DNA from 4 places in the Phyllobacterium sp. 01N428 genome. Region 1 is predicted to be linked to each of the others. Evidence: predicted binding sites of a transcription regulator. Region 1 holds the regulator's gene; each other region holds the start of a gene.
The links. The regulator LexA, encoded in region 1, represses DNA repair genes until DNA is damaged. The targets are predictions, from matches to a motif close to TGTTCNNNNTGTGTTCNG.
Positions count from the first base shown of each region.

Region 2: a site for LexA is predicted at 2,379-2,396, ahead of AC1DNI_RS15470 (helicase-related protein). Genes of this name have one in related genera too.
Region 3: a site for LexA is predicted at 4,319-4,336, ahead of AC1DNI_RS01325 (YifB family Mg chelatase-like AAA ATPase). Genes of this name have one in related genera too.
Region 4: a site for LexA is predicted at 1,960-1,977, ahead of AC1DNI_RS07050 (sel1 repeat family protein). Genes of this name have one in related genera too.

Region 1 covers NZ_JBFTRH010000003.1:1,909-9,803, reverse strand. Annotated here, with positions in the region: gene AC1DNI_RS10090 (ComEC/Rec2 family competence protein) at 30-1,280, shown strand; gene AC1DNI_RS10085 (ComEC/Rec2 family competence protein) at 1,211-2,332, shown strand; gene lexA (transcriptional repressor LexA) at 2,326-3,045, opposite strand; gene AC1DNI_RS10075 (TonB-dependent receptor) at 3,214-7,032, opposite strand; partial or broken gene AC1DNI_RS10070 (DUF7507 domain-containing protein) at 7,029-7,895, opposite strand, start outside.
Region 2 covers NZ_JBFTRH010000006.1:60,088-67,982, reverse strand. Annotated here, with positions in the region: gene AC1DNI_RS15470 (helicase-related protein) at 1-2,221, opposite strand, end outside; gene phbB (beta-ketoacyl-ACP reductase) at 2,785-3,510, opposite strand; gene AC1DNI_RS15460 (acetyl-CoA C-acetyltransferase) at 3,632-4,816, opposite strand; gene phaR (polyhydroxyalkanoate synthesis repressor PhaR) at 5,079-5,687, shown strand; gene AC1DNI_RS15450 (GlcG/HbpS family heme-binding protein) at 5,763-6,200, shown strand; gene AC1DNI_RS15445 (cupin domain-containing protein) at 6,206-6,487, shown strand; gene AC1DNI_RS15440 (YciI family protein) at 6,584-6,937, shown strand; gene AC1DNI_RS15435 (RNA polymerase sigma factor) at 6,943-7,895, shown strand, end outside.
Region 3 covers NZ_JBFTRH010000001.1:266,464-274,358, forward strand. Annotated here, with positions in the region: gene AC1DNI_RS01310 (DUF1330 domain-containing protein) at 1-143, shown strand, start outside; gene AC1DNI_RS01315 (polyhydroxyalkanoate depolymerase) at 308-1,588, shown strand; gene AC1DNI_RS01320 (transglutaminase-like cysteine peptidase) at 1,907-2,521, shown strand; gene AC1DNI_RS01325 (YifB family Mg chelatase-like AAA ATPase) at 2,708-4,240, opposite strand; gene gshB (glutathione synthase) at 6,007-6,948, opposite strand; gene AC1DNI_RS01335 (septal ring lytic transglycosylase RlpA family protein) at 7,059-7,364, opposite strand; gene uxuA (mannonate dehydratase) at 7,853-7,895, opposite strand, start outside.
Region 4 covers NZ_JBFTRH010000001.1:1,442,443-1,450,337, forward strand. Annotated here, with positions in the region: gene bla (class A beta-lactamase) at 1-760, shown strand, start outside; gene AC1DNI_RS07045 (DUF2147 domain-containing protein) at 1,336-1,683, opposite strand; gene AC1DNI_RS07050 (sel1 repeat family protein) at 2,135-2,401, shown strand; gene AC1DNI_RS07055 (hypothetical protein) at 2,573-2,779, shown strand; gene AC1DNI_RS07060 (Dps family protein) at 2,872-3,399, opposite strand; gene AC1DNI_RS07065 (acetyl-CoA carboxylase biotin carboxylase subunit) at 3,497-5,503, opposite strand; gene AC1DNI_RS07070 (carboxyl transferase domain-containing protein) at 5,525-7,132, opposite strand; gene AC1DNI_RS07075 (isovaleryl-CoA dehydrogenase) at 7,189-7,895, opposite strand, start outside.

The DNA.
Region 1 (7,895 bases):
GGACCGAACTCTCTGCGGGTAGGCGACCCATGGCGATTGCCATGGCGGCGACGAGGCGCGCCTTCATCAAAGCGCCGACGCTTTTTAGCCAGGAGATCGAGTGCGGCACGCTGTTTTTGTTTCTCCCGGTGTGTTGCGGCATCGGCGCCATCATCTATTTCGGCGTATCTGCGGAGCCGAGACTGAGCGCCATTTTGTTCGGGCTGACCCTGCTTGTCGGGCTGATGCAGCTCGCACACGCCCGTCCGAGGACCAGACTGGCGCTCGCCTTTGCGGTTGCCGTTGTCGCGGGAATGGTCGCCGGCAAGCTCGAAACCATGCGTGCGGATACGAGGATGCTGGGGTCGGAGATTACCACCCGTTTGACCGGGCGCGTCGTGACCATGGCCCGAGACGCAAGAGGCGGGTGGCGCGTCACCCTCGATATTGTTGCAACCGAGCGGCCGACGCTCCGCTATTCGCCGCAACGGGTTGTCGTGTCGGCGCGATCAGTGCCTGCTGGAACGAAGATCGGAGCGGGACTGCAGGGCCTCGTCCACCTGCGGCCGCAGCGAGGTCCGGTACGGCCCGGCAATTACGATTTTGCATTCAATAATTACTATAAGGGCATAGGCGCCAACGGTTTTTTCCTCGGAAAACCTCAACTCGCCGCAGTGCCGGCCGATGAGGCGCTTGCGTCTCAAGCCTGGCAGACGGTGGCCAATATCCGCCAACAACTTACCCAGCGCGTGCTTTCCCGTATCAAGGGGGAGCCGGGCGATATTGCGGCTTCGCTGATTACCGGCCAGCGCGACGGCATTAGCGAGGCGACGAACGATGCAATGCGACTGAGCGGCCTTTCGCATATTCTTTCGATTTCCGGTTTTCACATGGCGCTGGTCGCCGGTATCATCGTCGGCTCGCTTCGCGCCAGCATGGCCCTCTTTCCCGGATTTGCCGCCCGCTATCCGATGAAAAAACTGGCGGCATTCGTCGCCCTTGCCGGTTCCGGCTTCTATCTTCTACTGTCCGGCGCCGATGTCGCGGCGCAGCGCAGTTTCGTGATGCTGGCGGTGATGCTCATTGCCATGATGGCCGATCGCGCGGCAATCTCCATGCGCAATCTCGCCATCGGCGCTTTGATAACGATAGCGCTGCTGCCGCATGAAATTCTGGGGCCGAGTTTCCAGATGTCATATTCGGCGACAGGCGCGCTCATCGCATATTACGGATGGAGATCGCGCCGGAAGGACAGGTCAACCGGACGAAAGGCGAGGGACTTCTTCTGCGTTTGCCGATGATGGCGGCAAGCCATGTCGGCGCCATCGCCATGACGTCGTTGGTTGCCGGGACGGCGAGCTCGATCTTCGCCGCCTACCATTTCAACAACACAGCGCCGCTCGGGCTTGTGGGCAACGCGCTGGCGCTGCCCGTTGTCTCGATCTTTGTGATGCCGTTTGCGGTGCTTGCTGTTCTTGCGATGCCATTTGATCTCGATTGGCTGCCGTTTGCGGTCATGGAACACGGCATCGAATGGGTCATTGCGATCGCGAAGATCGTCAGCGCGCATTCGCCAAGCGGCAGTTTGGGATCAATGCCGCAAACGAGCCTGCTTTTGATGACCGCGGGACTGGTCCTGCTTATGTTGCTGACAACACGGCTGCGGCTCGTCGGATTCGCGGTGATGGCCCTAGCGATAGTACCGCTCCTCTCGGCACGTCCGCCGGATATAGTGATTGCCGAAGAGGGCAGGCTTGTCGCCTTGAGCGCCCCCGACGACGCGCTGACGGTGAACCGCGGCACGGCAAGCCGTTTCACCCTCGATAACTGGCAGCAGGGGTACGGCGCAAATCAAGTGCTCACGCCGGCAAAGAATGGTGCACCGCCGACCGACGGGCAGTTTGAGTGCGTGGACGGCGTTTGCCTAGCGAGGGAAACCGGCGGCCTGATTGTCGCCTATACGGATGATGCGACCAAAAAATCAACGGCTTGTGCCGAGGGCGATATCGTTGTCCTTGCCTTCACCGGTCCCGCTGCAACCTGCGACCCGGGGGAACTTCTTGTAATTACGGCGCAGGAGTTGGCGTTACGCGGTTCCGCAGAAATAAGGCTCGGCGATAGCAAGGTCGATTCACCCGCCGGCCTTGATGCGGCTACAATTACTTTAAAACAACTGCAGGCACGCCTCCAGTCTGCGAAAACCACCTACGCCGTAAGCTCTCCGGAGCGCCCATGGAATGCCTATCGGGTCTTTTCCCGCACCGCCCGTAATCTTGCGGAGCAAAAACCGCAACGGCGTGCTGCAAAGACCAAGCCACCGGCAGACGATCAGGAAAATCCGATACGTCAGTAACGGCGGATCAAACCGACCAGCTTGCCCTGCACGCGCACCCGATCCGGCCCGAATATGCGTGTCTCATAGGCCGGATTGGCGGCCTCGAGGGCAATCGACGCTCCCTTGCGCCGAAAGCGCTTCAAGGTTGCCTCTTCGTCATCGACCAGCGCTACCACGATTTCACCGGGATTGGCCGTGTCGCCGCGCCGGATGACGACCGTATCGCCGTCGAAGATGCCCGCCTCGATCATGGAATCGCCCTTGACCTCCAGCGCGTAGTGCTCGCCGCTGCCGATCATGTCCGGCGGCAGGCCGATCATATGGGTCTGGTTCTGGATGGCGGATATCGGCACACCAGCCGCGATCCGGCCCATGACGGGTATGTTGATGATCGTCGGCGCACCCTCATCATCCGAAGCGCGCGGCTGCGGGCGGGGCGGGGCCACGTTGCGGCCGAGGCTTCCCTCGATCACACTTGGCGAAAATTTCTTTTGCGCATTGAGGCCAGGCGCAATCGAATCCGGCAAGCGCAGAACTTCCAGCGCCCGCGCGCGGTTAGCAAGCCGGCGAATGAATCCACGTTCCTCGAGCGCCGTTATCAGCCGATGTATGCCTGATTTGGACGCAAGGTCCAATGCATCCTTCATCTCGTCAAAGGATGGAGGGATGCCGGTTTCCTTCAGGCGCTCATGGATGAAGAGCAGAAGTTCGTGTTGTTTACGCGTGAGCATCGGCGATCCTTCGAAACGGAATCGGAAAAACAAAACCAGAACAAACACTATCTGTTCCAGTTGTGTTCCACAAGTATTAATATGTCGTGTAGAAGGAGTGCGCCGATATCGAAAATCGCGGAAATGACCCCGCGCCGGTACCACAGCGACGCAAATAATGACGATGTGTCAGTACTTGCCGACGAGGTTGAAGAAAACACCACGGTCGTTGAGCGTCAGATCGCGCAGATCGTCCGAGAAATTGCCGAAATTGTAGCCGACGCCGACCTTGAAGTTATCGCCGACGTGGCGATAGACGGCGGTGAGCACACCAAGGTCCGTCGTATCCGCTTCGGCCATGTACATGACGCGCCCTTCAAGCAAGGCGTCCCATTTCTTGACGATGTGAAAATCGGTTCGAACAATGCCGAGATGCGCCGACGAAGTCTGCCAATCGGAGAATGCGTCGAGATCGTCCTGAAGCCGCTCGCGCACTTCGCCGTAGCGGAAGCCATATTTCGCGCCGACGGACAGCCAGGGAACGAGATCGTAGGTGAAATCGGCGGAAAGAATGTTGCTGCGCTGTGCTGGCCCGTATTCGTCGCCAGTTACCGCGCTGACCTGATCCTCGCCCGGAAGATCGTAAAGCCAGGTGTATTTGAAAAGGGCGTTCAGCCGGTCATTCGTGATCGGACGATAGGCATATCCAAGCGAGGCTTCGACATAGTCGCCATCCCTGAACGAACCATCACCGTTCGAGTCTGAGAGAACTGAATCGATATTGACGAGCAGCCGCCAGTTGTCGTTCGTTTTCCAGCTGAAGCCCGTTGCGAAGAGGTAGGTGTTGAGATCGCGGGTATCATCGTCGGAATCTTCGAAACGAGTCTCACCGCGAATGCGCGCGGCAATGCGATCCTCATCCTTGTAGCCGACCGACAGGGAGATCGCCTTGCGGTCGAAATCGGAACGTTCGAGATTTGTGGAGGGATCGATCGTATCGTCTTCGACTGTGCCGATCTCGAGCCCGCCATCGACCGTCCATTTGGCATCGGGCGTATAGACGACACCGTAGGTTTGGGCGAGCGAATTGCGCCTGCCGAAAAGGTCGTAATTGTTTTCAGCATAGGTCGACCAATAATCGTCAAGCTTGCGCCGCGCACCGATGACGATCGCGCCATAATCAGTCCCATCAAGATCGTAGCTACGGTCAAGGTCGAAGGCGCGATCCGGGTCGAGGCGGTAGCCGAGATAGTAACTATCCTCCGCTGTCGGCTCATAGGTGACGGCGGCGAGGGCGCCCAGCCCGGTCGCGCCATAGGAGACTTCGCCGCTCAGCCCGATCTTTTCGGTGATCTGATATTCGGCGCCGACGCCCAGACGGTCGCCGCGTTCGATGTCGCCGGATCGCGACAAAGTTCCCTGGCCGAAACCGTAATAGGTATGGTCGGCATCGGGTGCATATTCCAGACGAGCGCCGGCATCGAGCCGCGACCCGTCATAGCCGGACTTGTTCGAAGCGGTTGCCAGCGGATTGCTGAGTTCGAGATAGGTGACGCCGAACGAGGCCTTCCAGTATTCGTTCAGCTGCTTGCTGATCGCGGCAGCGCCCTTGCGCTTCGACCTGCCGCCGACGGCCTGATCGTAGAAATCATCGGTCGCTTCACCTTCCTTGAAATCGTCATAGGTGAGGTCGAGGCTCAGATCTTTCTTGATATCGATATCTGCCGAAAGTCCCCAGATCCGCTGATCCGCAGCGACCTGTTCCGAAAGGGTGGAAAAGCCCGCATCCTTTTCCTGGAAATATCCGCCGAGCGTGCCCTTGATACCACTCTTGCTGATATCCTCCAGGTCGAGCTGTGCCCGTGTGCGCCACGCCGTCGCCAGACGGCCCCGCGTGCCCGTCGTCTGCACGTCGCTCAAGGTCAACCCGCCATCGGTGGAGCGGGACGTGCCGAAGCCCGGTCCATCGGACCGCGATATTTCGCCTTCGATGAAGGTCGTATCGGAATGGCGGACCTTGATGTCGGCGCCATAGGCCTTCTGGTTGGCGAGGCCCGTATTTTCGTTCATGCCGGTGACGCCGACCCGGACCTTGTCGTCCAACCACTGCTGCGCCCGTCCGCCATAGGCATAGCCGTCAAGGTCGCCAGCGATGGGCGTGTATTCGTATTGGGAAACGAGATAGACCTTGTTGCCGCCAAGCGCGCCTTCGCGCACCGGGCCCGTCGTCCCGGTCGAAGAGGAAAGCGGCCGCTTCAGGATCAGCATGCCCTGCAGGTAATCGAACGAATAGTCTTCGCCGTAGCGCAAGGTGCGCCGCTCTATGATCTGTCCGGTTGTCGAATCGCGGACTTCCACCGTCACGGTTTCGGAGCCGATCGTTATGTCCTGCCGGCGCATGAAATAGGCGGATCCGCCGGTCCCGAGGAATTCGTCGCGTTGCGGCAGCGTATCCGGTTGCGCGGCATAGATCGTCACCTCGGTGTTGCGCTCGCCGAACGGCGTCGTCTTCTCCGAGCGATAGGCCGAGCTCGCGCCGTAGAGTGCACGGTCCGAGCGCATGAACTCCGTACCCTGGATGATCGCCTTATAGCTCCCCCACAGGACCTGGCTGTCGCCGCGCTCGAGCCGCACGTAGAATTTGCCCTTGGTGGGAGCGTCGTCGATCGCCGTGGAATCGTCACCATAGATCGGGTAATAGTCGTTCGGGTCGAGCCGCCGCAGCAATTGCCGCGGATCCTTGGCATCGAGTCCGCGGAACATATGATCGAGACTGTCTTCTCCTGTGTCGGCCGAGGCGGTCAGCAGATATTTGCCCTTGATCTTGCCTTTCACGTAAAAGGCGAGGCGACCCTTCGTATAAATGTCGTCATATTCGCCCGGCCGCACGGTCTCAATATGATTGCTGCCGCTATTCTTGCCGATGGTGAGGTCAGCCAGCGCCACATAGAACCAGTCATTATTGGGGATGTTGATCTGGCGGCGAAAGTCGAGGGCGCTGCCCTTCGCGCCGACGACAGTCACGTCCACATCATGATCGCCGGGCGGCAAAATGCGCTGCATGACGAAGGAACGTTCGCGATCGACGGGAATCGTATCGTCGAGCGCCTGCACCCTGTAGCCTTCCGGAACGTTGCGGCCGTAGACGGTGACAGCACCGCCACGAACCGGGATGTCGCGTGATCCGGTATTATCCTCGGTCATGCCCGGCGCGACCGCATTCTCCTCTTCCCGTGGCAGGTCGCGATCCATGCGGCGAAGCGGGCGCGGCAACGTCTCGTCATAGCGGTTGTCGGCATCATAGACCCGCAGCACGTATTTGAAGCGCTGGTCGTCATTCTCGGTTGCCGGCATGGTCCAGCCGGCTTCGCCGTTGACCGGAATCGCAATGACTGCGACCGGCTTGTCCGTGAGCTGCTCGTCATCCTCGAAGACGCGAATTTCGGAACGCTGGATGAAGGCAGGGTAGTTGCTGGTCGCAAGGAAGCGGATCGGCTCGCCCGTCCGATATGCTGTGCGCACCGGCGACGTCGAAACATTGAGTACCGGGCGCGCGTCCAGCCCATCGAACTTGACCTGGATATCGACCGCGTTGAGCCCTTGTTTTGGCGTGGCTCTGTCAGATCCAGCCTGCACTGCAGAGTGGGTTCGTGCGTTGCTCTCCTTGGGCCCGATCCCGGGCTGCGGTTCATTGCTTTTGACGACCGTCTCACCCTCGACGCTGATCGCAAAGGGAATGTCCCCAGCACTATCGAATGCGGACCGGGCATCAGGCACCGTGACGCGGGAGCCTTTGGCTACTGGAGCGGTTTGCACTGTCCCGGCAGCGCAATCGGTCTCTATGCAGGCGCTCGGCTTCGCTGCCGCCGCTCCTTCCTGCGCTGTGGCTCTGGACGTCGTGAGATGCACCAAGAGAACGGTACAACCCGCCATAAGCAACCGCGCTTTGCGCCATGCAACCGCGTGATTTTGAGGCCGGGTGGACACTTCAAAGCGGTCTTGGCTCATTGACCCGCCTCCACCCGCGTTTCGATGTTGAGCTCATACCGGCCTCCGGCGGCCTGCCATCGCTTGGCGATGGCGTCCTCAATCGCTTGCATGCGTTTGGTGGCGAGGTCGCCGGAACGCGTGGGGTAACTGATCCGCAGCGTTGCCTCCTGCTGCATCAGCATCTCGATCAACGCATCCAGGCCCTTGTCCCATCGCGGCTTCAGCGTCGTGAGAGAAGGTTCGAAGGCTTCGTCCTTGAGATCGAGCCGCACCACGCGGCCTTGCGCCGCGCCGAAGTTGAGCTTCGACATCTTGCCGGCGGTGAGACGGATCACCCGCGGGTTCTCGGTGGTCAGGTGGTAGCCGGCAGGCAGGGTGCGCGTATCCAGCTTCATGATGAAATTGGAGCCGATACGCGCATCCGGAAGATCAGCGCAGGCAACGTGGAAGCGGCCAAATTCGTCGGTGGTCACCAGCAAGCCGCGCACGGTTGCAATACGCACCCCGGGCAGGCCCGGTTCGCCGTCGTTCGGGTAGCCATCGCTGTTAAGGTCATCGAACACGCGGCCGACGAGATCGCCGCAATCGAAGACCGGTTCGACCATGATCTCGACGGCAGCGCTCGCCTCGGGGGCGAGCCTTTTGCCGCTTGCACCAAGCGCTTGCGCCTTGTTGACGTGCTTGCCCGGTCCGGCCGTGCTCAGCGCCAGCATTTGCAGGCGGATGACTGCGTCGCCTTTCGGACCAAGCGTCAGATTGTCAAAACGCAAGTTGGAACCGTCAATGCGCGGTTCGACGGCTTTGCCATCGAGCGTCGCCGATCCGTCGACATAGCGGAAGCCTGCGGGGAGACGGTCAAGAACCATCAATCCTGCGACGTT
Region 2 (7,895 bases), on a different contig from region 1:
GGCGGTAGAATGCAGGATCAAAGCTTGCATCGGTGACGACCGAAGTGCGGCCGGCTGCGAGCACCTGTACGACGTCGCCATAACCCGGACGATCCTTGGCGTCTTCCTTGAGCGCCCAGAGCAGCGTCAACAGGCCGGCCGGAGCCGGCTTCAAGAGCAGTGGCAGGAAGACATGGTACGCGCCGAACCGCACCCCGAGCCTGCGAAGCGCAGCGCGCGAGTCCTGGTCGAGGCCGCGAACGTCGTCAGCAACATCGCGGCGCTGCAGGACACCGAAATTTTCGACGAGCTGGAAGGCAAGTCCCTTGGTGATACCGACGAGCGCGTCGGCATTGGCGAGATCAACCAGCGGCTTGAGCACCGTCTCGATATGATGGGCCAGGAATCGATCGACGCGTGCGGCAACCTTATCGCGCGCCGGACCCGTCAATTGCTCATCCGCCAGAAGGACGGCGCGCGGCTTGAGCGCCTGCTCGCCCGGCACCACCGATGCGATCGGGGCGCCTATCCAGCGCAGTGTTCCATCCGAGCCGAGCGCGAAGTCGCCATTGGCAGAAGCGGCAAAGCGCTCCGCCCGGCTTTCGAACTCCGCAGCCAAGGCTTTCTGCGCGGCTGCCCGGAGGGCTTTGGCATCCGTTCCCTCGACCTGTGCGTCCGTTGTGAAACGGAATCCGTCCAGGCGTCCAACATGGTGCCCTTCGACAACGACGTCCCCGGCAGGGCTGATTTCGGCTTCTAGCATTGTATTCTCTCTCAGGCGCCTCATAAGCACGCTTGTCCTGCGGTCTACGAAGCGTTTCGTCAACCGTTCATGCAGTGCATCGGATAGTCTGTCCTCAATTTCACGCGTCTTTTCTTGCCAATGTGTCGGATCTGCCAGCCATCCGGGCCTGTGCGACACAAAAGTCCACGTTCTGATCTGGGCGATCCTGCGTGAAAGAGCGTCGATGTCACCCTCCGTGGAATCGGCCCGGCGCACCTCTTCGGCCATGTAATTCTCGTTTACATGACCGAATTCGACGAGATCGGTATAGACCGACGCGATGATGTCGGCATGCTGCGCCGGCGCGATCTTGCGGTAGTCTGGAAGCGCGCAGGCATCCCACAACAGCGCCACGCGCTCAGGCGTATTGGCAAGCGGGGCAACGTCGGGATCGGCCGAAAGAAACTCGAGCGCCTGCTGGTCGACGGCGGGGAGCGCGCGCGTCAGCCCTTCGATCGGCGCGGGTGTCTCGATCGAGCGCTTTAGCGCCGCGATGCTCGAATAGTCGAAACGGGCCGTCCGCCATTGCAATATCTTGACCGGGTCGAATGTGTGCGACTCGACGCGTTGCACCAGTTCCTCGGAAAAACCGGAAATTGCCCCCGTGACGCCAAAGGTACCGTCGCGCAGGTGCCGCCCGGCTCGGCCCGCAATCTGGCCGATCTCGGCCGACGAAAGGTTGCGGAACTGATAGCCGTCGAATTTCCGGTCCTGGGCGAAGGCGACATGGTCGACATCAAGATTGAGACCCATGCCGATCGCGTCGGTCGCGACCAGATAGTCGACATCGCCCGACTGGTAGATTTCGACCTGCGCATTGCGCGTTCGGGGACTCAAGGCCCCCATCACCACGGCAGCGCCGCCGTTCTGGCGCCGGATGAGTTCGGCGATCGCATAGACCTCCTCGGCCGCGAAGGCTACGACCGCGGTGCGCGGCGGCAGGCGGGTAATCTTCTTCGATCCCGCATAGGTAAGATTGGAAAGCCGCGGCCGCGTGACGACGGAAATGCCGCGCAGGAGCTTTTCGAGAATACCGCGCATTGTGGCGGCGCCAAGCAACAATGTTTCCTGGCGTCCGCGCAGATGCAGGATGCGATCGGTGAATATGTGCCCGCGCTCGAGATCATTGGCCAGTTGCACCTCGTCGATGGCGACGAAATCCATGTCGGTCTGGCGTGGCATGGCTTCCACTGTGCAGACTGAATAGCGCGCGCCGACCGGATTGATCTTTTCCTCGCCCGTAATCAGCGCAACGTTTGCCACACCGACGCGCTGCACCACGCGGTTATAGACCTCGCGCGCGAGCAGCCGCAGCGGCAGGCCGATCATGCCGGTCTGGTGCGATAGCATCCGTTCGATGGCGAGATGCGTCTTTCCCGTATTTGTCGGTCCGAGTACGGCCGTAACGTCACGGCCCGTCAGGACGAGAGGAAGTTCAGAGGTGGGCATAAGGTTCATCAACTACATTCCAATACCGGTACCAAGGCCCAATCAGGTGAGTGAGTAGTAGCCGGGCATGCTTTTCCGCGTAGCACTTTCAACGTTCGACAGAAAGTATGCGGGGGCGACCGGATAAACAATCATGAACCGATTCACGGAGTCTTCCATTAAGAAATAGAACGCGAGAAGAACGAATCAGCTACGAATCAGCTCTAGGATGAGATTCCTGATTTGTTCACGGCAATATGTAGATTTTTACAATCCGAGTCCAGCTAAATGCTGAATCGGCTTTTGCTAGGGTGATCAGTTCTATTGCATCTGCATTAACGATAATGCTGGAGCTAAAGGCGTCAAATTGAATAAAATACGACTGTTAATTCAATAAGTTATCATAAATCTAAACAGGGAAGCCCCGTGTCGTGTTCTGCGTCGGAGAATCCGACTGGAATCGCGCGATGGCCAGGCAAGGCCCTGTCGTTTCGCGCTTTGTTCTTTGATTTGCGACATCACCGTTAGGAGAAGATTCAGGGCTTGCGAACGACGAGTGCCTCGCGCGGACCGCGAGACACTCTTTGGCAGGATCAGCTAAAATATTGCCCGCCATTCGCCGAGATCGTGGAGCCGGTGATGAAGCCGGCATCGTCCGATGCCAGGAACACCACGCAACGTGCAACTTCTTCCGGCTCGCCGAGACGGCCGACAGGGATTTGCGGAATGATGCGCTCGTTGAGCACCTTCTCGTCGATCGCGCGCACCATCTCCGTGCCGATATAGCCCGGGCAGATGGCGTTGACGGTGATGCCGGCGCGCGCGCCCTCCTGGGCCAGCGCCTTGGTGAAGCCGATATCGCCTGCCTTCGACGCCGAATAATTGGCCTGTCCTGCCTGGCCCTTCTGGCCGTTGATCGACGATATGTTGATCACCCGCCCAAATTTGCGGTCACGCATGCCGTTCCACGCCGGGTGCGTCATGTTGAAGAGGCCCGTGAGGTTCGTATTGATGACGTCGTTCCACTGCGCCGGCGTCATCTTGTGGAACATTGCGTCGCGCGTGATGCCGGCATTGTTGACGAGCACGGCGACCGGACCGAGATCGGCCTCGATCTTGGCTATGCCGGCTGCGCATTCCTCGTAGTTGGACACGTCCCATTTGTAGGCCGGTATGCCGGTTTCCTTGCTGAATTTCTGCGCCGCTTCGTCATTGCCGGCGTAGTTTGCCGCAACATTATAACCGGCCTTCTTCAGCGCAATGCTTATGGCAGCGCCGATGCCTCGTGTTCCGCCCGTTACGATTGCTGTTTTTGTCATTGTCGCCCTCCCTTAAACGTATTTCTGCCAATCAAGAAAATGTTGAGAAAATTGAAAGCGCAGGGCCTACCCACCGTGCGAAATGGACCGGCCCGACAAATGCGCGCCGGTCCTCAGCGGATTAGTCCTTGAGGCGTTCGATGCAGAGTGCAACGCCCATGCCGCCGCCGATGCAAAGGGTCGCGAGGCCCTTCGTGCCGTTACGGCGCTTCAGCTCGAAAAGCAGCGTATTGAGAATGCGCGCACCCGAAGCGCCGATCGGATGGCCGATCGCAATGGCGCCGCCATTGACGTTGACGATGTCGGGATTGAAGCCGAGGTCCTTGTTGACGGCGCACGCCTGCGCGGCAAATGCCTCGTTGGCTTCGACCAGGTCGAGATCCTCGGCTTTCCAGCCGGCTTTCTCCAGCGCCTTGCGCGAGGCGGGGATCGGCCCAGTTCCCATGATTGCCGGGTCTACGCCGGCGGTTGCCCAGGAAGCGATACGGGCAAGCGGCTTGATGCCGCGGCGATTGGCTTCTTCCTCCGTCATCAGTACGACGGCGGCGGCGCCATCGTTTAGTCCCGAGGCGTTGCCTGCGGTAACGGTGCCTTCCTTGTCGAAGGCGGGACGCAGCTTGGTCAGTGCATCCATTGTGGCGCCATGGCGAATATATTCGTCATCGGCAACGACAACGTCGCCTTTGCGCGTCTTGATGGTGAAGGGAACGATCTCGTCCTTGAACTTCCCGGCCTTTTGCGCGGCCTCGGCCTTGTTCTGCGAGGCGAGGGCGAAACTGTCCTGCTCCTCGCGCGTCAACTGCCACTTGCGGGCAATGTTCTCTGCGGTGATGCCCATATGATAGCCATGAAACGCATCGGTGAGGCCGTCCTTGATCATCGTATCGATCATCTTGTAGTCGCCCATCTTCACACCGGCGCGAAGATGCGCGCAGTGCGGGCTCAAGGACATCGATTCCTGTCCGCCGGCGACGATGATATTGGCATCGCCTGTTGCAATCTGCTGCATCCCCAGCGCCACGGCGCGCAGGCCCGATCCGCACACCTGGTTGAGGCTCCAGGCGGTTGCCTCCTGCGGGATACCGGCAGCAATGGCTGCCTGACGCGCAGGGTTCTGCCCCTCGCCGGCGGTCAGCACCTGGCCGAGAATGACTTCATCCACGTCTGCCGCATCCACACCGGCCCGCGCAAGGACCTCCTTGATGACGGCAGCACCGAGTTCATGCGCCGGCGTATTGGCGAATGCGCCGTTGAATGACCCGACAGCGGTGCGCGCAGCGCTGGCAATGACGATCGATTGGCTCATGGGAAGTCTCCTCAAATTTGTCATGCTGGTTGGTGCAGCACACTTCCCCGACAGAATTCCCTCCCCGCAATCGTTTGACAAGGCAATTTGTTTCCGAAGGCCAAATTATCCATTGCTGCAGCGCAGCATGACCTTCCTCGCATCGCGTTGGATGCGCTGCACAATTCTCTTTGAATTGCCGCGCTTTGCCCCTATCCTTCCCGCTTGATCCGTAAGCCGGCACGCAAATTCGGCGGAGGGCGCGAGGTTGGGGAGTTGAGCAATGGCAGGAAAAACTGGCGACGTCGTGATCAAGAAATATGCCAATCGGCGTCTCTACAATACCGGCACGAGTACCTACGTGACGCTTGAGGATCTGGCCGAAATGGTCAAGCGCAATGAGGACTTTACAGTACAGGATGCGAAGACGGGGGAGGACATCACGCATTCGGTTCTGACGCAGATCATCTTCGAACTGGAGAACAAGGATGGGCAGAACATGTTGCCAATCCCGTTCCTGCGCCAGTTGATCGCCTATTACGGCGACCAGATGCAGGTGGTTTTGCCGACATTCCTCGAACAGTCCATGCAGGCTTTCGCCAAGGAACAGGAGCGTATGCGCGAGCAGCTGACCGCGGCCTTCGGCAAGACGCCAATGGACATGATGAATGTCAGCGCCCCTATCAAGCTGGTCGAAGAGCAGGTGCGGCGCAACACCGAAATGCTGCAGAACGCAATGCGGATGTTTACGCCCTTTCCGCTCGGCAAGGGCCCGGAGCCCGAAGCGGGCGAGGCAGCATCCGACAAACCCACCAAGGATGGCGGCGGCCTCGACGAGCTGAAGGAACAGATCGCTGCGATGCAGCGTAAACTCGACTCGCTCGATAAGTAGCACCCTCCGTCATTCTACAACCGGCCTCGGTCCGAAGCCTGCCTTCATTCGAACTTCTATCGCAGAGAGACCATCATGGCGTACATCACACTTTCGAAGGCTAATTCCATCATCAAGGCCGCATTGGCCAAAGGCGCCGAAGGCGGGATGCGACCGCTTTCGGTTGCTGTCCTCGACGCGGGCGGTCACCTGAAGGCCTTCCAGAAGCAGGACGGCTCGTCGATGCTTCGCTTTGAGATCGCTTTCGGCAAGGCCTATGGCGCCCTGGCTATCGGTGCCGGTTCGCGTACCGTAGAAAAATTCGCCAAGGACCGTCCGCATTTCATGGAAGGCCTTGTCGCTTCGTCCGGCGGAAATGTGATTCCGGTTGCCGGCGGCGTTCTCGTCAAGAATGCCAAGGGCGAGGTCATTGGCGCAGTCGGCATCAGTGGCGACACGTCCGATAATGACGAGACGGCAGCAATCGCAGGCGTCGAGGCCGCTGGCTTTGTCGCCGATGGCGGCCAGGGTTAGAGCGCATGTCCGGATCAGCCAAGGCAACCGTCTTCATCGACAATGACCGCGTGGTGGTGACGGAGTATCGGTTCGCGCCGGGAGACAATACGGGCTGGCACCGGCATGGCCACGATTATGTGGTGGTGCCGATGATGGACGGACGGGTCAAACTCCTGACCAACGATGGCGAGTCCTTTGCGGACATGAAAAAGGGCGTGCCTTATTTTCGCTCGGAGGGCGTCGAACACGACGTCATTAACGCCAATGACGGCGAATATTCCTTCATCGAGATTGAAATCAAATAGGCTCGGGAAAATCTTCGGTTCATGTCAAAATGCGCTGCGGTGAGCCGTCATTGCGTCGGGCGCATGTCTTTGCGCTATAACCGGGAAGGAACAGCCATGAACTACACGATTTTGGCCTATGAGACGCAAGATGCATATGCGGCGCGAACAGACCCAGCGAGACAGCAAGCCTATGTCGCCGGATGGATGGCTTATTCGCAAGTCCTGAGGGAGGCTGGCATCATGGTCACTGGCGCCGGACTTCAGGCGCCTGAGACGGCGACCACGATAAAATTGCGGGATGGTCAGCCGCAGGTCCAGGACGGACCTTATGCCGACAGCAAGGAACAGCTCGGCGGTTTCTACATCATCAACGTGCCCGATCTCGATACCGCGCTCAGTTGGGCGGCCCGGTCCCCGGCTGCCGTGGCGGGCGGCGTTGTCGAAGTTCGGCCAAACATTCCGATGTGAAGCCCATGAGCGATGAGGATACGCGCCGCGTCGTCGAGATGGCGGCGCGTCATTCCTACGGCCGGCTCGTTGTCTTTCTCGCGGCGCGTTCGCGTGACCTGACTGCCGCGGAGGAGGCGCTTGCCGATGCTTTCGCCTCGGCCCTCGAAACCTGGCCACGCAATGGCATTCCCGCCAAGCCCGAAGCCTGGTTGCTTGCGGTGGCACGCAACCGTCTGTTGGATGCGATGCGCCGCACGCGTGTCAGGACTGCTGCGATACCGACATTGCTCGCAATTGCCGAGGAGGCGCATGACATGGCCGATGCCGCGCCGTCCTTTCCCGACGAACGATTGAAATTGCTCTTCATATGCGCGCACCCCGCCATCGATCGAGCCGCGCGCACCCCGCTCATGCTGCAGACCTTACTCGGCCTTGATGCTGTGCGTATCGGCTCGGCATTTCTGGTGCAACCCGCTGCGATGGGCCAGCGCCTTGCCCGCGCCAAGCGCAAGATCCGCGACGCCGGCATGGAGTTTGAGGTGCCCGCAGCAGAGGACCTGCCCCAGCGGCTCAATGCTGTCATCGAGGCCATCTACGCCGCCTACGGCAGCGGTTGGGATGACGTCGCTGGCGAACATCCGCGCAGCAGGGGCCTTGGCCGTGAGGCCATGGAACTCTGCCACTTGCTTCTGCGGTTCATGCCGGACGAGCCGGAGGTGCGCGGCCTGCTGGCGCTCATGCTCTATTGTGAATCACGGCACAATGCCCGGCGCGACGCCGCCGGCAATTATGTTCCGCTTATGGAACAGGACACCGCAGTTTGGTCGCAGCCGATGATCGAAGAAGCGGAGCAACTCCTGCGCTCGGCAGCACCATACCGCCGTGTCGGTCGCTTTCAGCTCGAAGCGGCAATCCAGTCGATTCACGCTCAGCGTAAGCGAACCGGAAGCATTGATTGGGAGGAGATTGCACTTCT
Region 3 (7,895 bases), on a different contig from region 1:
GCCGCAACGTCGTCATCGAGTTTCCCTCGCTCCAGGCCGCGCTCGATTGCTATAATTCACCGGAATACCAGGCGGCCAAGGCTATCCGCCTGACAGTTGCCGAGGGTGAGATGCTGCTGGTTGAAGGCGCTGAAGCCGGCTAACTGCGGCTACGCCTTTCGTTGCGAACATTTTTCTGTTCTCTCATACCTTTGTTGCATTGCAATAGCGGTAAAACCAGCTACGGTCACTGACCCGTCAAGAACATTTTCATATGTGGGCGTCATTGTTCTTGAATTGCAGCTGTGGTGATTGATCGGAAAGTGGAATGTTTTACCAACTTTATGAACTCAACCATGCCGCGCTTCAGCCTTACAGGGCTTTCGCCGATGCCACCAAGCTGTTCTACGATAACCCGCTCAATCCATTGTCCCAGACGGTAGTCGGCCGCTCCATCGCGGCGATGTGTGAGCTCTTCGAGCGCACCACCCGTGCCTACGGCAAGCCGGCATTCGGCCTGCCTACCACGGTGGTTGACGGAGTTGAGACCGACGTCAAAGAGAAGATCGTCTGGAAGAAGCCGTTCTGCAACCTCATCCATTTCAAACGCGCCCTGCCGGCAAAGCGTGCCGCCGATCCGAGGATTCTGATTGTCGCGCCCATGTCCGGCCACTATGCGACGCTGCTGCGTGGCACCGTCGAAGCGCTTCTGCCGCATGCGGAGGTCTACATCACCGATTGGGTGGACGCCCGCACCGTTTCGCTCACTGACGGCAAGTTCGATCTTGACGACTATATCGATTACGTCATCGAGATGTTCCATGCGTTGGGCGAGGATACGCACGTGGTTGCCGTATGTCAGCCATCCGTACCGGTGCTTGCCGCCGTTTCAGTCATGGAAGCCAATGGCGACCGTTTCGCGCCTTCGAGCATGACGCTGATGGGTGGGCCAATCGATACCCGCAAGAATCCGACGGTGGTCAACAAACTCGCCGAGGAAAAGGGCATCGACTGGTTCCGCGACAATGTCGTCATGTCGGTTCCCTGGCCGCATGCGGGCTTTATGCGTGAGGTCTATCCCGGTTTCCTGCAGCTTTCAGGCTTCATGAGCATGAATCTCGACCGCCATATCACGGCGCACAAGGAATTCTTCATGCATCTCGTGAAGGAGGATGGCGACTCGGCAGACAAGCACCGCGAATTCTACGATGAATATATGGCGGTGATGGATTTGACGGCCGAGTTCTACCTGCAGACCGTCGATACCGTCTTCGTCCGTCACGCCCTGCCAAAGGGCGAGATGACCCACCGCGGCATCCTTGTCGATCCATCCGCCATTCGCAATGTGGCGCTGCTTACGGTGGAAGGCGAAAATGACGATATCTCCGGCGTAGGTCAGACCAAGGCAGCTCAGACCCTCTGCGTGAATATCCCCAAAGAGATGCGCATGCATTACCTGCAGCCGAAGGTTGGGCACTACGGCGTGTTCAACGGTTCGCGCTTCCGTGCCGAAATTGCACCACGAATCGTCAAATTCGTTAACGATCACGCACGCGTGAACCGCCAGACGAGCAACGTTACGCCGATCGGCAAGCGCGCGGCGGGCTAGAACCTTCGGTCTAGCCTCAGGCAGTGGTGAGACAGATCGATTAGTCTGTTCCACGGAAAGATCGCCAGCAATAATCGTTTGTTTTCAGTGCGTTGAGCAGCGGCATTGGCCTTTGCCCACCAGGTATGGTGCTTTGCAAGCCATAGAGTTTCGCAGCAATTCCACGTCTGCGCATATCAATCGAACGTGGGGATAGGCGGCTTCTCAAATTTTAACCATATATTAACAATGGCAAGACCGTGGCGCCATTGTGATTGACTCATGTCCCGTCCGGCCATTAACGTTTTGTTAACGAAGGCTGCTGGTGTGGAGTAGGGCATGTTCGGAATTGGGCGGGTTTTGAAGTCGATGGGGATCGCGGCAGCGCTCTTCACGGCCGCATTTGGGGCAAACTCCGCCTCGGCGTCTGAAGCGTTCATGACCACCGGTGGCCTCACCTCACAACCAATCGGTCATTACGAGTTGTGCAAGCGTATGCCGGAAGAATGCTCGATCCGTAGCCGCAATATCATGCCCGAAAAGATGAGCCACGATTTCTGGCAGTTGATCGTCAACGTCAACAGCGACGTGAACCAGAAGATCAAACCGCTCACCGACAAGGAAATTTACGGGGTCGAGGAATACTGGGCCTATCCGGACAAGGTCGGCGATTGCGAAGACTATGTGCTCCTGAAGCGCCGCGACCTGATGCAGCACGGCATCTCGCCCGCCAATCTGCTGATCACCGTTGTCCGCAAGCCTGACGGCGAGGGTCATGCGGTCCTGACCGTGCGCACCGACAAGGGTGATTTCGTTCTCGATAACCTGGTTGACGGTGTGAAGAACTGGTCGGAGACCGAGTACACCTACCTGAAGCGCCAGGCGACCAACAATACCGGGCGCTGGGTCAGCATCGAAGCTCCGTCCAACATCCTCGTCGGTTCCGTCCAGTAATCGGGAGAGACCACGAAACTCGAACTGCCGGATCGAAGGGTCCGGCAGTTTTCATTTGCGCCGTCCTTAACCTAGGATTCTCGCACCAGACAGGCGGGACGGTCGCGCCTGATAAACGTTTCCGCATCTTTCGTGCAGACGCAGGCATGATGCTTCCTGGCCACCCTCGGCCATTCTGCCCTGATCTTACGCTGGCTCGCCCATCCTGTCGGTCGTCATGCGATAGGAGATTGCTTCGGCAAGGTGAATGCGCCCCACCGTATCCTGGCCGTCGAGATCGGCCAGCGTGCGCGCAACCTTCAGCACACGGTGATAGGCACGGGCCGAGAATCGCATCTGCTCGCTTGCCTGATGCAGCAGCGCCATGCCGGAAGCATCGGGTGCGGCGACCTTTTCGATAAGGGCGACGGAGGAATGCGCATTCGTCGTGATCGAGGGAGCGCCGAGTTCTTCGTAGCGCCGCTTTTGAACGGCGCGCGCCCGTGCGACCCGCGCCGCCACCGTGACGCTCGCTTCCGACGCAGCCGGGCGGATGAGGTCGCTCGCGCTCACGGAAGGAACGTCGATCCTGATGTCGATGCGGTCGAGCAGCGGCCCGGAAAGACGTGCCTGATAGTCCTGGCGGCAGCGCGGGCCACGCGCACATTGATGACCGGGCTCGCCCGCCATGCCGCAACGGCAGGGATTCATCGCCGCCACCAGCTGGATCTGGGCCGGATAGACGATGCGGTGGTTGGCGCGGGCGATCAGACATTCGCCGGTCTCCAGCGGCTGGCGCAGCGAATCGAGGACCTGCGGCGTGAATTCCGGGAACTCATCGAGGAAGAGAACGCCGTGATGGGCGAGCGAGACCTCACCGGGCCGGGCACGGATGCCGCCTCCGACCATCGCCGCCATCGAGGCTGAGTGATGCGGCGCGCGGAACGGACGCCGGTCGGTAAGCTTGCCGCCGAGAAGTTCGCCGGCGATCGACGCGATCATCGACACGTCCAGCAATTCGCGCGGCAGAAGCGGCGGCAGGATCGAGGGGAGCCGTTGCGCCAGCATGGATTTGCCGGAACCAGGCGGCCCGGCCATAAGGAGATTGTGCCCGCCAGCCGCCGCGACTTCGAGTGCGCGCCGGGCGCTTTCCTGTCCGCGGATGTCGGCAAGATCGGGCAGGCCGGTCGCGCTCGTCTGCATGGCCGGCTCGGGCCGGGAGAGAACCTGCGTGCCGCGAAAATGGTTGGCGAGAGCAATGAGGCTGCGCGGCGCAAGGATATCGATCTCGGGTCCTGCCCAGGCAGCCTCAGGTCCACACGGGGCCGGGCATATCAGGCCCCTGTCCTGGCGGTTGGCGGCGATGGCTGCGGGGAGAACCCCCGCCACATGCGTGATCGTGCCGTCGAGCGAGAGTTCGCCAAGCACGACATAGGATTGCAAGACATCGGCGGGGATGGCGCCGAGCCCGGCCATCAACCCCACGGCGATGGGAAGATCGTAGTGGCTGCCTTCTTTAGGAAGGTCCGCGGGCGCGAGATTGACGGTCACCTTCTTGACCGGCATCGATAACCCGGATGCATGCAAGGCGGCTTGGACGCGCTCACGGCTTTCCGCGACAGCCTTATCCGGAAGGCCGACAATATGCATGCCCATCTTGCCGGGCGCGATCATGACCTGCACATCGACGGGCTGCGCATCGATACCCTGGAAGGCGACCGTCCGAACGCGGGTGACCATGATTTCGTCCTTGAAAATGCGGGCATGAAAAGAGCTAAGTGCAATGACGCAACATCAGCACATTTCATTCCACATCACAAGAACATTAAGTGAACGCGGTATGTGCATGCAGCGGTGCCCATATGACTGATGCAACTTCGTGTTTAAAGGTGCGCCGATCCCGCGTGGAGATCAATCACCCTCCTCGCTCGGCACCAAATGCCCGAATACTTCTGGTTAAAGAAAAACGTTGATACTGGGCTCAAACGAATAGGGCCACCTTGTGGAAAAGCAGGCAAAGATGGGCATGATGTCCCCATCTACGCTTGTGAATTGCGGGGATTCCCATGAGGAATCGATTTTGATATGATTCGCGCGTGCCTGCCTGTTAGGTATTTGGGAGCGTGTGACACGGTGAAATTCTGCATGCCGTAACACCGTCTTTTGACGGGAGTATTTTGTAGGGTTCATTGCAGGCCCTACCGCGCTAATTAGGGGTGGGTGGCCTCTTAGGTCCACCCACCCCTAAAGCCCACAAATCGGCGTGTTTCGCTTCAGCAACGAATCCCATTGAGTTGCCTTACACCGATGGAACGTCGAAATATATGCTTCGTATTTAGCGACGACCTTCACTGCGCCTTTGAAGAGGCGGCTTGTTTCAGGGTCTCTGTACAGGACCGAAGCAAAGTTTTTCTTGTCGGGGAGCCAGATACCCCGTTTCAACATCCAGGGTAGGCAGAGCAAGTCCATCATTTGTATGTCGGGATGTTTTTCAAGGATGTGATTTAGCGAACTGCTCGATAGATATGCAATGCGAGTCGGACAGTTCAGGTATAACGAAACAGGTAGCGGTAAATGGCAAACATTAATGCTGCCATTTTGATTACTTCTCAAATCGTACAATTGCGAAAGCTCTACCATGAGGCCAAAATCACAAGCAGACGCCAAGAGGTAATTGCACGACTTCATCGGAGTGACCCCAGAGTGCAAAGCCGATGAATCCCTCGCTGAATTTGTTGCTATCGAGAGACTGGGGGCTATTAAAGGCGCGCAATAATTCCGCCCCTCATGGCATTGTCAATACGGATGTAATCGGACCGTGGGGATGAAAAAGACGAATCCGTCAATTTAATGCGAGAGCATGTCTCAAGAAGAAAAAGCTTCCAGTCCGGTCTCTCTCCTAAGTGGGATGCGCCGCCTGGTTGAAAAGCCTTTAGAAGCAACCGGCCGTCTTTACCATAGCCGACTACATAGGGTTCAATTAATCGTAAACCGGGACAATAACGCAGATGAATGATGCGCCGTTTGCGGATAGCGATCCTAAGCGAGTCGAGCATTTGTCGAGCCCCTTTGACATTAAAAGCGTCTTCGGACTTGACACTTGAGCGAAAGGGACTCAAAACACTCTTGTTAAGGGAGTGGGCTCCGCGTCCGAAAGCTTCGTGCGGAACCTGAACTTTAGAAACCGTCGCCGGCGCCAACCAGCGGCGGTTTCGCTATTCAGGTGTCACCAATCTTTTCGAGGATTCATGGCCCTGCGTCAAGCCTGCGGCAATATATCCCGCAGCACCTTCATTTTTCAACTCTCAAGTATTTGAAATATAATAGGTTTCTTGACTTTCTCAAAGAGCCCAAGAAACAGCTTATCCATGAATTGTCCATTCGTATCGCGATTGGCGGTGTGTGTTCCAGCACCCACAGAGCGGCGATTCGCATGGCTGCGAAAGGGGAAATTTATGATACTGCCCATATCGTAGATCGGTAAGTTACACAATTGGCTGTGAGCCTTAATCGCGCTTGGCCTCGACGGCATCCCAGAACAGCGCGGCAATGTCGGCGCCGCCGAAACGCTTCACCTCGCGCACGCCGGTCGGGGAGGTCACGTTGATCTCGGTCATGTAGTCGCCGATCACGTCTATGCCGACGAGAATGAAGCCGCGTTCGCGCAAAGCCGGTCCGATGCGCGCGCAGATCTCGCGCTCGCGCTCGGTGAGTTCCGTTTTCTCAGCCCGGCCGCCGACATGCATGTTGGACCGCGCATCGCTGTCGGACGGGACACGGTTGATTGCCCCGACGGGTTCGCCGTCGATCAGAATGATGCGCTTGTCGCCGGCCCGCACGTCCTTCAGGTAGCGCTGGGCGATAATCGGCTCGCGGAACATCTGGCCGAACATTTCGAGGAGCGAGGTGAGATTGCGGTCACCATCGGCAAGGTGGAATACGCCGGCGCCACCATTGCCATAGAGCGGCTTGAGGATGATGTCGCCGAACTCCTTGCGGAAGGCGACAATCTCCTGAGGATCCTTGGTGATCAGGGTCTCCGGCATCAAATCCGGAAACTCGGTGACGAAGATCTTTTCGGGACTGTTGCGCACCCAGGCGGGATCGTTGACAACGAGCGTCTGCGGGTGGATGCGCTCGAGCATATGCGTCGTCGTGATGTAGTTCATGTCGAAGGGCGGATCCTGGCGGAGCAACACCACATCCATCTCCGACAGGTCACGGCGGATCGGCTCACCAAGGGTGAAGTGGTCTCCTTCGACATCGCGGACGCTGAGTTCCTCGATACGCGCCGACACGACGCCGTCGCGCAGGCTGAGCCGGTCGGGCGTGTAGTGGAAGAGAACGTGCCCGCGCTTCTGCGCTTCAAGGCAAAGCGCGAATGTCGTGTCGCCGCCGATCCGGATCGATTTGATATGGTCCATCTGGACCGCGACTTGGAGTACCATCGAACGTCCCCTAAACGAGCAGGAAATGCTCACATGGCGATGTCACGTTCGACGGTCAACGTCAATCCCATCATACGCCAACGCTGGCGCATGCTTGCTTAGAGGCCTTATCAGAGCTGGGCCATGCAGATGTTGGTGTGTCCCTGTCCGACAAAGCCGAGCCGGTTGGCCGCACCCTTGGAGAGGTCGATCACACGGCCCTTGATGAACGGCCCGCGATCATTGATGCGCACGACAATGGAACGACCATTGCGCTGATTGGTAACCTTGACCTTCGAGCCGAAGGGCAGGGTGCGGTGAGCGGCGGTCAAATCGGATGGGTTCATCCGTTCGCCGGATGCAGTCTTGGAACGCAAGGCATACCAGGATGCGCCGCCGCAGGCTGAGCCTGCATGTGCTGAAACGGCGCCGAGCATGAGGAATAGCACCGATGCCGAAAGGACGGTGCGGATGCTTGCGATAGATACCATGGTGATGTTCGCACTTGTGGTAGCCCGCGGCAGAACTGCCGGACTGAAGACACACGCATTGAAGATTGACCCCCGGGCAAGTAGATCACGGCGTGAGCGAGTAATTGCTTCTATTTTGGAGAAATGTGGCCCTGAGGTGGCCCGCCAAAGCAAGATCGGTCGAGATGAGCCGTAACGAGCAGCCAAGTTACTAAAAAAGCTTGTCTTAATATGATTCAAAACGTGATCGGAAATGCTTCTCTATGGGAAACGTATTCTGCCTGTTAGGCAAAATATGGCGATAATGTGATGGATATTCACCGGATTATTGCGCTCTATTTGCCCAGCAGGACGAGCCGACTCATGAATATGGTTAAAATGGATTAACTATAAAGAACTAGAACGCCCCGGCTTGGGAAAGCCGGGGCGCAATATTTGGTAAAAAGTGATCGCTTTTAGACGAGAGCTTGTGGATCAAGGGCGTGAATGATGCCCCGA
Region 4 (7,895 bases), on a different contig from region 1:
GCTCGGGGAAAAGACCGGTGCACGCCTTGGGGTTGCAGCGCTCGACACGGCGAGCGACAGCAAGATCGAATACCGCGCGCATGAGCGCTTCGCGATGTGCAGCACGTTCAAGTTCCTGGCCGCGGCCGCGGTACTGGCGAAAGTCGACCGCAAGGAAGAAAAACTCGATCGGGTCATTAAATACGGCAAGGGCGACCTTGTTGCCGGCTCGCCCGCCACGGGAAAGCATGTCGACGAGGGCATGACCCTTGCTGCACTCTGCGAAGCTGCGATCACGTTGAGCGACAATACCGCCGGCAATCTTTTGCTGGACAATCTCGGCGGGCCGAAGGGTCTGACACAATATGCGCGCAGCCTCGGCGATGCGACGTTTCGACTGGACCGGCGCGAGACGGAACTGAACGAGGCGGCGCCCGGCGATCCGCGTGACACGATCACGCCGGCGCACATTTTGAAAGACCTGCAGAAGACGGTTCTCGGCAACGCGCTGGCGAAATCCTCACGCGATCAGCTCATCGAGTGGCTGCTTGCGAACAAGACCGGCGACAAACGTCTGCGCGGCGGCTTGCCCAAGGGCTGGAGCGTCGGCGACAAAACCGGTACCAGCGACAGCGGCATGGCCAATGACATCGCGGTAATCTGGCCGCCAAGCCGCAAGCCGATCCTGCTGGCTGTCTATCTTTACGATCCGAAGGGAACTGCGGATAGCCGGAATGAAATTCACCGGAAGGTGGCAAGCCTGGTCGCTGAGAACATCTGAGATTTGCCGGGCGGCGATTCGAACCGCGGTTAAGCAGAACCCGGGCCGAGTGGTTCGCAGCTGTCGTCAGGCGCAAGTGCTGCACAGTTCATACGGCGGTTGCCCTCGGCGGTCCCCCACTTCCGTCATCTAAGGGTCGTGTGCACTGCGTCGCCTCGGGCCGTTCTCGTTTCCGCCATCCTTGGGCCCCCTCACTGTCCTCACTTGCGTCATCCTCGGGCCCTTGTCCCGAGGATCCATCGTCGACGCTGTCTGCCCACGAAGAAAGGATGGCCCTCCGGCATGAACGCTGTTCGCGCCGCGAAGGGAAGAGTGGGTCCTCGGGTCTAACGCCCGAGGATGACGGCGGAGAGGGTGGATGATGGGAATTTATGCGAGGACTGCCGCCACTCAGCCATCGAAGTCCGCTCTTCGACTCCGTCCTATGGACGGGGAAGTGCAGACGGCGGACTGACCCAGTACCGCCACCGGTGGCCGTGCTCACTTACGCCAATACACGGTGGAGCGGGTGGATAATGTAAACGCATCGAAGGAGTGCCGCCACCCCCAAGGGGTCTGCCTACCCCACCCGGCCTCTACTGGCGCGTCAGGCTCTCGCTCTTGCAGATGAGGCCGCCCATGACACAGCCTGAAAGCGAAAGGGTTGCCCCGGTTGCCGTCGCCTTGCCATTATAGGTCTTGCCCTCATCGAGCTTGTTGACCGTGCCCTTGTAGGAACCGCTCTTGCCGGACATCGAGCCGATCGACTTTCCCTTGTATTCGCCGGTCATCACCGTGCCGCAATAGGTATCTGTCCCACAGGACGAATATTGAATGATGGTGCCGTTTGGCCGCTTCCACGATCCGACGATCGCTTCTTCTGCAAGGGTAGGGCCAGCCATAAGGACAAGGCCGGTGCAGGCCAAAACTATATTGCGTTTCATGAATTTCCTCCCGATATAAGGCGATCTCTCCAGCATCGCCTTTCTTACGCAAACGTAAACGTAATTCAAAAAATCGGGGAAAGAAAGCAGCCCCAGCCCAAAATCCGCCTGTTTTCAAGTAGCGTGGGCGGGGGTGAATTGCCGACGTTCAGATTCGCAAACCGCGCGTTTGGTTATCAAACTCTTCAGGCCGGAAAATCCGATTTTAGGCAAATTTGCGGCAAATGCCTGCAATTGCTGGCGTGCTATATTTAATGAATTGCGAAGTTTACGAGTTGTTTTTGTTTTGTTTGTGGGCGGTTAATCATGGCTTTTAACAGCAATTTCAAGCCTATCGTTCATTCTCGAAAGCATCGAAAGAGCACGCCGAAACAAACAAATGGCGGTTCTCAGAAGTCTAACAGGGCTTTTCGTTCGACGCGAATTTGTTTCAACAAGGGGTTTGACTGAAATGGCACGCTTTGATCTTCAGACTGTCGAAACCGGTGACGCCGGTGGCTCCGCCCAGACCGACATCCTCTTCGAAATGGGCATTATGTATGCGACCGGTCGCGATTGCGCCATCGACCTGGTGGCCGCGCACAAATGGTTCAACATTGCCGCCATCAAGGGGTGCGATCGCGCCGCGGAACTGCGGGCCGAACTTGGCAAGACAATGTCCAAGATTGATCTCGCAACCGCCCTGCGCGAAGCCCGCGAATGGATGACGACACACTGATCTGTCGGAATGGACCACAACCTTAGCGTGTAGAAAATTCTCGTCTGCACCCTATGGCTAGATTGCCAGCCGTGGATGGACACAAGATTGTGATTACAGTATAAGTTACCCATACTGCTACGCTACAACTATAGGTATTGTATTTATTGCAACCACGGCGGACGGACATTCATGGATGAACTCGAAGAATTGCTCGCTAGGCTCACGGCTGCCCAAAGGCAGCTGATAACGAGCTCAGCCAAGACCAAGACATTTCCTGACAACAATACTTTGCAGAAGATCGCAACGCTGGCCCTCAACATTTCATCGGTCGAGACCATGATTGTTGAGACGCAAGGCCGCGCGCAGTTGGCAAGGCTGGCCAAGGCAAACGATTAGAGCACGTCTTGTTTAGATAGTATCGGTCTGCCGGGGGAAATCACGGAAACAAACCGGCCGCCGGGACGGCCGGGTTATCCGCAACGGATCGATCAGACGCCAGCCGGGCCGACGCGCGATGCTTCAAAAAGGAACCAATGGCGCCGCTCGGACTCGTCAATATAGTTCTCGATGATGCTGGTCGTGGCGCTGTCATTATATTCGCTGCAAAGCTCATGCACCTGGCGCAGATAGCCGATGAAGCTCTTTGTATCGTCGCGCAGCTCGGCGATCATGTCTTCAGGCGTTACGAAGTTCGCGTCATTGTCGAGAAGGCGCTGTTTCGACGAAATCTGCCCGATGGACTTGAGCGTGGTGCCGCCGATCTTGCGGACGCGTTCGGCAAGAACGTCGGTCATGGCGAAGATCTGTTCGCCTTGCTCGTCGAGCATCAGATGATAGTCGCGAAAATGCGGGCCGCTCATGTGCCAGTGAAAATTCTTGGTTTTCATGTAAAGCGCGAATGTATCGGCAAGCAGCGCATTGACGGCGGCGGAAATATCGCGCGTCGCCTTTTCCCCAAGGTCGGTAGGGGTGGCGAGGGGCGCGCGCTTGATCGTCTGGAGGGATTTTGTGGCCATAGGTAATCTCCTGAATTAAAGGCGGGAACATAGCCCGGCGCCCGCTGCTGCGGGCCCCGCGCCACTTTCGTAGCATGCCGAAGGCGTGCTTGCTGCCTCAAATCTTTGAAGAATCATTGCCCGCGTCTTCAAACCGCACGAGCGACGACTTCTCTTTGACCTGCGTGCCTTCGCTGGCAATTTCGGCGATCCTGCCATCATGCGGTGCGGTAATCGAATGCTCCATCTTCATGGCTTCGAGCACGAGCAAAACCTGCCCCTTCTTGACCTGATCGCCCGCCGTAAAGCGCACAGATTTCACGAGACCCGGCATTGGCGCGGCAAGGCGATCGCCTCCACCGCCTGCCGCTTCGGCAAGGAGGAAGGGGTCGGCAACGCAGAACGTCGCCGCGGCGCCCTTGGCAAGCACCGCGACTCCATGTGGTATCGTCATGGCCTTGGCATGCAGATTGATGCCCTTGCCGGTGACATGCCACGTGGCCGGTCCATGGCGAACGCGCAGTTCCTGCGTACCGGCGGGACTGGAAATCCCGTATCGCTCATCGCCGAGAACCGACACCTCGTAACGGGTGATCGCTCCGTTTTCCTCAAGCATCACAGGATAGGCGAGGGCCGCATGATGGCTGTAACCGCGCAAGGCGGTCCAGGGATCGGTGGAAACCGGGCGCTTGAGCAGGCCGCTTGCAAAGAGGATGGCGAGTTCCTTCGCCCCTGCTTCAATCGCGACTGGCGCGATAAGCCCGGCAAGATCGCGGTCGATCAGCCCCGTATCGACATCGCCTGCGGCAAATCCAGGATGCCGCACCAGCGCCGCGAGAAAGGCCGTGTTCGTGACCGTCCCGGCGACTTCCGTCTCGCCCAGCGCGTTTTGTATCGCGCGGAGCGCGGCAGCCCGATCCGCGCCGTGAACCACAAGCTTGGCGATCATCGGATCGTAGAACGGCGAAATCTCGTCGCCGCTGCGAACCCCGGTCTCGACCCGTACCGCGCCGTCCTTGACGCCATTGGGGAAGGCGAGGTGATAAAGCGTCCCGGTGGCAGGCAGGAAGCTCTTTGCCGGATCCTCCGCATAGAGGCGAACCTCGATGGAATGGCCGTTGAGAGGGATATTCGCTTGAGCCAATGGCAGCTTCTCGCCGGCAGCCACACGCAATTGCCATTCCACAAGGTCGAGACCTGTGACCATTTCCGTCACGGGATGTTCGACCTGAAGGCGCGTGTTCATCTCCATGAACCAGAAGCGGTCCGGCCGCAGGCCTTCCGTTGCGTCGACGATGAACTCAATCGTACCTGCGCCGGAATACTTGATCGCCTGCGCCGCCTTGACTGCGGCGCCGGTCATGGCCTCGCGCATTTCCGCGGTTATCCCCGGGGCAGGAGCCTCCTCGATCACTTTTTGATGCCGGCGTTGCAGCGAGCAATCGCGCTCGTAAAGGTGAACGGCATTGCCATGATTGTCGCCGAAGACCTGCACTTCGATATGCCGGGGCTTCGCGATGTACTTTTCGACGAGAACCCGGTCATCGCCGAAGGCACTCTTGGCCTCGCGGCGGGCGCTACCGAGGGCTTCGGCGAAGTCGTCGGGACTGTCGACCTTGCGCATGCCCTTGCCGCCACCGCCAGCGCGGGCCTTGATCAGCACCGGATAGCCGATTTCGCGGGCTTTGGATGCGAGCACGACGAGTTCCTGTGCCTCGCCATGATAGCCCGGAACGACGGGAACGCCGGCCTTTTCCATCAGCCGCTTCGCCGCGTCCTTCAGACCCATCGCGCGGATCGAATCCGCCGACGGTCCGATGAAGACGAGGCCGGCCTTGACCACGGCATCGACGAACCCAGGATTTTCCGAAAGGAAACCGTAGCCGGGGTGGATTGCTTCGGCTCCCGTATCGAGCGCCGCCTTGATGATGTGGTCGGCGCGAAGATAACTATCGGTGACCGGCGCCGGACCGATATTGACGGCCTCATCGGCCATGCTGACATGCAGCGCATGGGCGTCCGCATCGGAATAGACGGCCACCGTACTTATGCCGAGCTTCTGCGCCGTGCGAATGACACGGCAGGCGATCTCACCGCGATTGGCGATCAGGATTTTGGAGAACATTTTCGTCATGGTCTTTTTCCCCTACATCCTGAACACGCCGAAGCGGGTTTCTTCCACCGGCGCGTTCAGCGCGGCAGAGAGCGACAGCGCCAACACATCGCGGCTCTTGGCGGGGTCGATGATCCCGTCATCCCAAAGCCGCGCCGACGAATAGAGTGGGTGGCCCTCGCGCTCATATTTTTCGAGAATCGGCGCGCGGAACGCAGCCTCTTCAGCCGTGGTCCATTCACCGCCCTTGCGTTCGATGCCTTCGCGCTTGACCAGGGCAAGCACGGTGGCGGCCTGTTCGCCCCCCATCACTGAAATGCGGGCGTTCGGCCACATCCACAGGAAGCGCGGCGAAAAGGCCCGTCCGCACATGCCGTAATTGCCGGCGCCGAACGAGCCGCCGACAATCATCGTGACCTTGGGGACCCGCGCCGTCGCAACGGCCGTAACGAGCTTGGCTCCGTCCTTGGCAATGCCGCGCGCCTCGTAGGAGCGGCCGACCATGAAGCCTGTGATATTTTGCAGGAAGACGAGGGGAATGCCGCGCTGGGTGCACAGCTCGATAAAATGCGTACCCTTGAGTGCGCTTTCCGAAAAGAGCACGCCATTATTGGCGATGATGCCGACAGGCATGCCGTAGAGATGGGCAAAGCCCGTGACCAGCGTCGTGCCGTAGTTCTGCTTGAACTCGTCGAACTCAGAGCAGTCAACGATGCGGGCGATCAGTTCGCGCACATCGTAGGGCTGGCGCAGATCGGTCGGCACGATGCCGTAGAGTTCGGCCGGATCATAGAGCGGCGCACTCACTTTGCGAAGATCGAGCCCTATCGTCTTCTTTCGATTGAGATTTGCGACAATGCGGCGGGCAATGGCGAGCGCATGTGCGTCATCCATCGCGTAGTGATCGGCGACACCGGATTCGCGTGTGTGAAGATCGGCGCCGCCAAGGTCCTCAGCCGATACGTCCTCGCCCGTCGCCGCCTTGACCAGTGGTGGGCCACCGAGGAAAATCGTTGCCTGCCCCTTCACCATGATCGTTTCTTCCGACATAGCCGGAACGTAGGCGCCGCCCGCGGTGCACGATCCCATGACGACGGCAATCTGCGGAATGCCCGCCGCCGACATATTGGCCTGATTGTAAAAGATGCGGCCGAAATGTTCGCGGTCTGGAAACACTTCATCCTGGTTCGGCAGGTTCGCGCCGCCGGAATCGACGAGGTAAATGCAAGGCAGGTTGTTCTGGAGCGCGATTTCCTGGGCGCGCAGATGCTTCTTTACAGTAAGCGGGTAGTAGGTGCCGCCTTTGACCGTTGCATCGTTGACAACGATCATGACTTCCTTGCCCGATACCCGCCCAATACCTGCGATGAGCCCGGCAGACGAAATATCGTCGTCATACATGCCCCAAGCGGCAAACTGACCGATTTCGAGAAAGGGCGAGCCTGCATCCAGGAGTTGGGCCAGGCGGTCGCGCGGCAGAAGCTTGCCGCGCGACGTGTGGCGCTTGCGCGCCTCCTCGGTGCCGCCAAGATTGACCTTTGCTGCCTTGGTCTCGATTTCGCTGACCAGCGCCTGCATCCGCGCCCGGTTCGCGATAAAGACGTCGGACGTTGTGCTGACCTCGGATGAAAGAATCGTCATGCGGTCTCCTGTAGGATCAATTGATTGGCAGCGGGGACTCGAAACGCGACAGGCAGCTATTGTGACTCTGCAAACATCTCCCTGCCGATCAACATGCGGCGAATTTCGCTGGTGCCGGCTCCGATTTCGTAAAGCTTCGCATCGCGCAGAAGCCGGCCGGTCGGATAGTCGTTGATGTAGCCATTGCCACCGAGCGCCTGGATGGCCTCGAGAGCACACCACGTTGCCTTTTCGGCGGCGTAGAGAATGCAGCCGGCGGCGTCCTTGCGGGTGGTTTCGGCGCGATCGCAGGCTGCCGCCACCGCATAGACATAGGCGCGGCAGGCGTTCATGGTCGTATACATATCGGCGAGCTTGCCCTGCATGAGCTGGAACTCGCCGATCGGCTGGCCGAACTGCTTGCGCTCATGCACATATGGAACGACCACATCGAGGCAGGCGGCCATGATGCCGAGCGGACCGCCGGCAAGAACGACGCGCTCATAGTCGAGGCCGGACATCAGAATTTTGACGCCCTTGCCTTCCTCGCCAAGGACGTTCTCGAAGGGGACTTCACAATCCTCGAACACGAGTTCGCAGGTGTTCGAACCGCGCATGCCGAGCTTGTCGAGCTTCTGCGCCGTGCTGAACCCCTTGAACTCCTTCTCTATCAGGAAAGCCGTGACGCCGCGCGAACCGGCAGCAGCATCGGTCTTGGCGTACACGACGAGTGTATTGGCGTCCGGACCATTGGTGATCCACATCTTGTTGCCATTGAGAACGT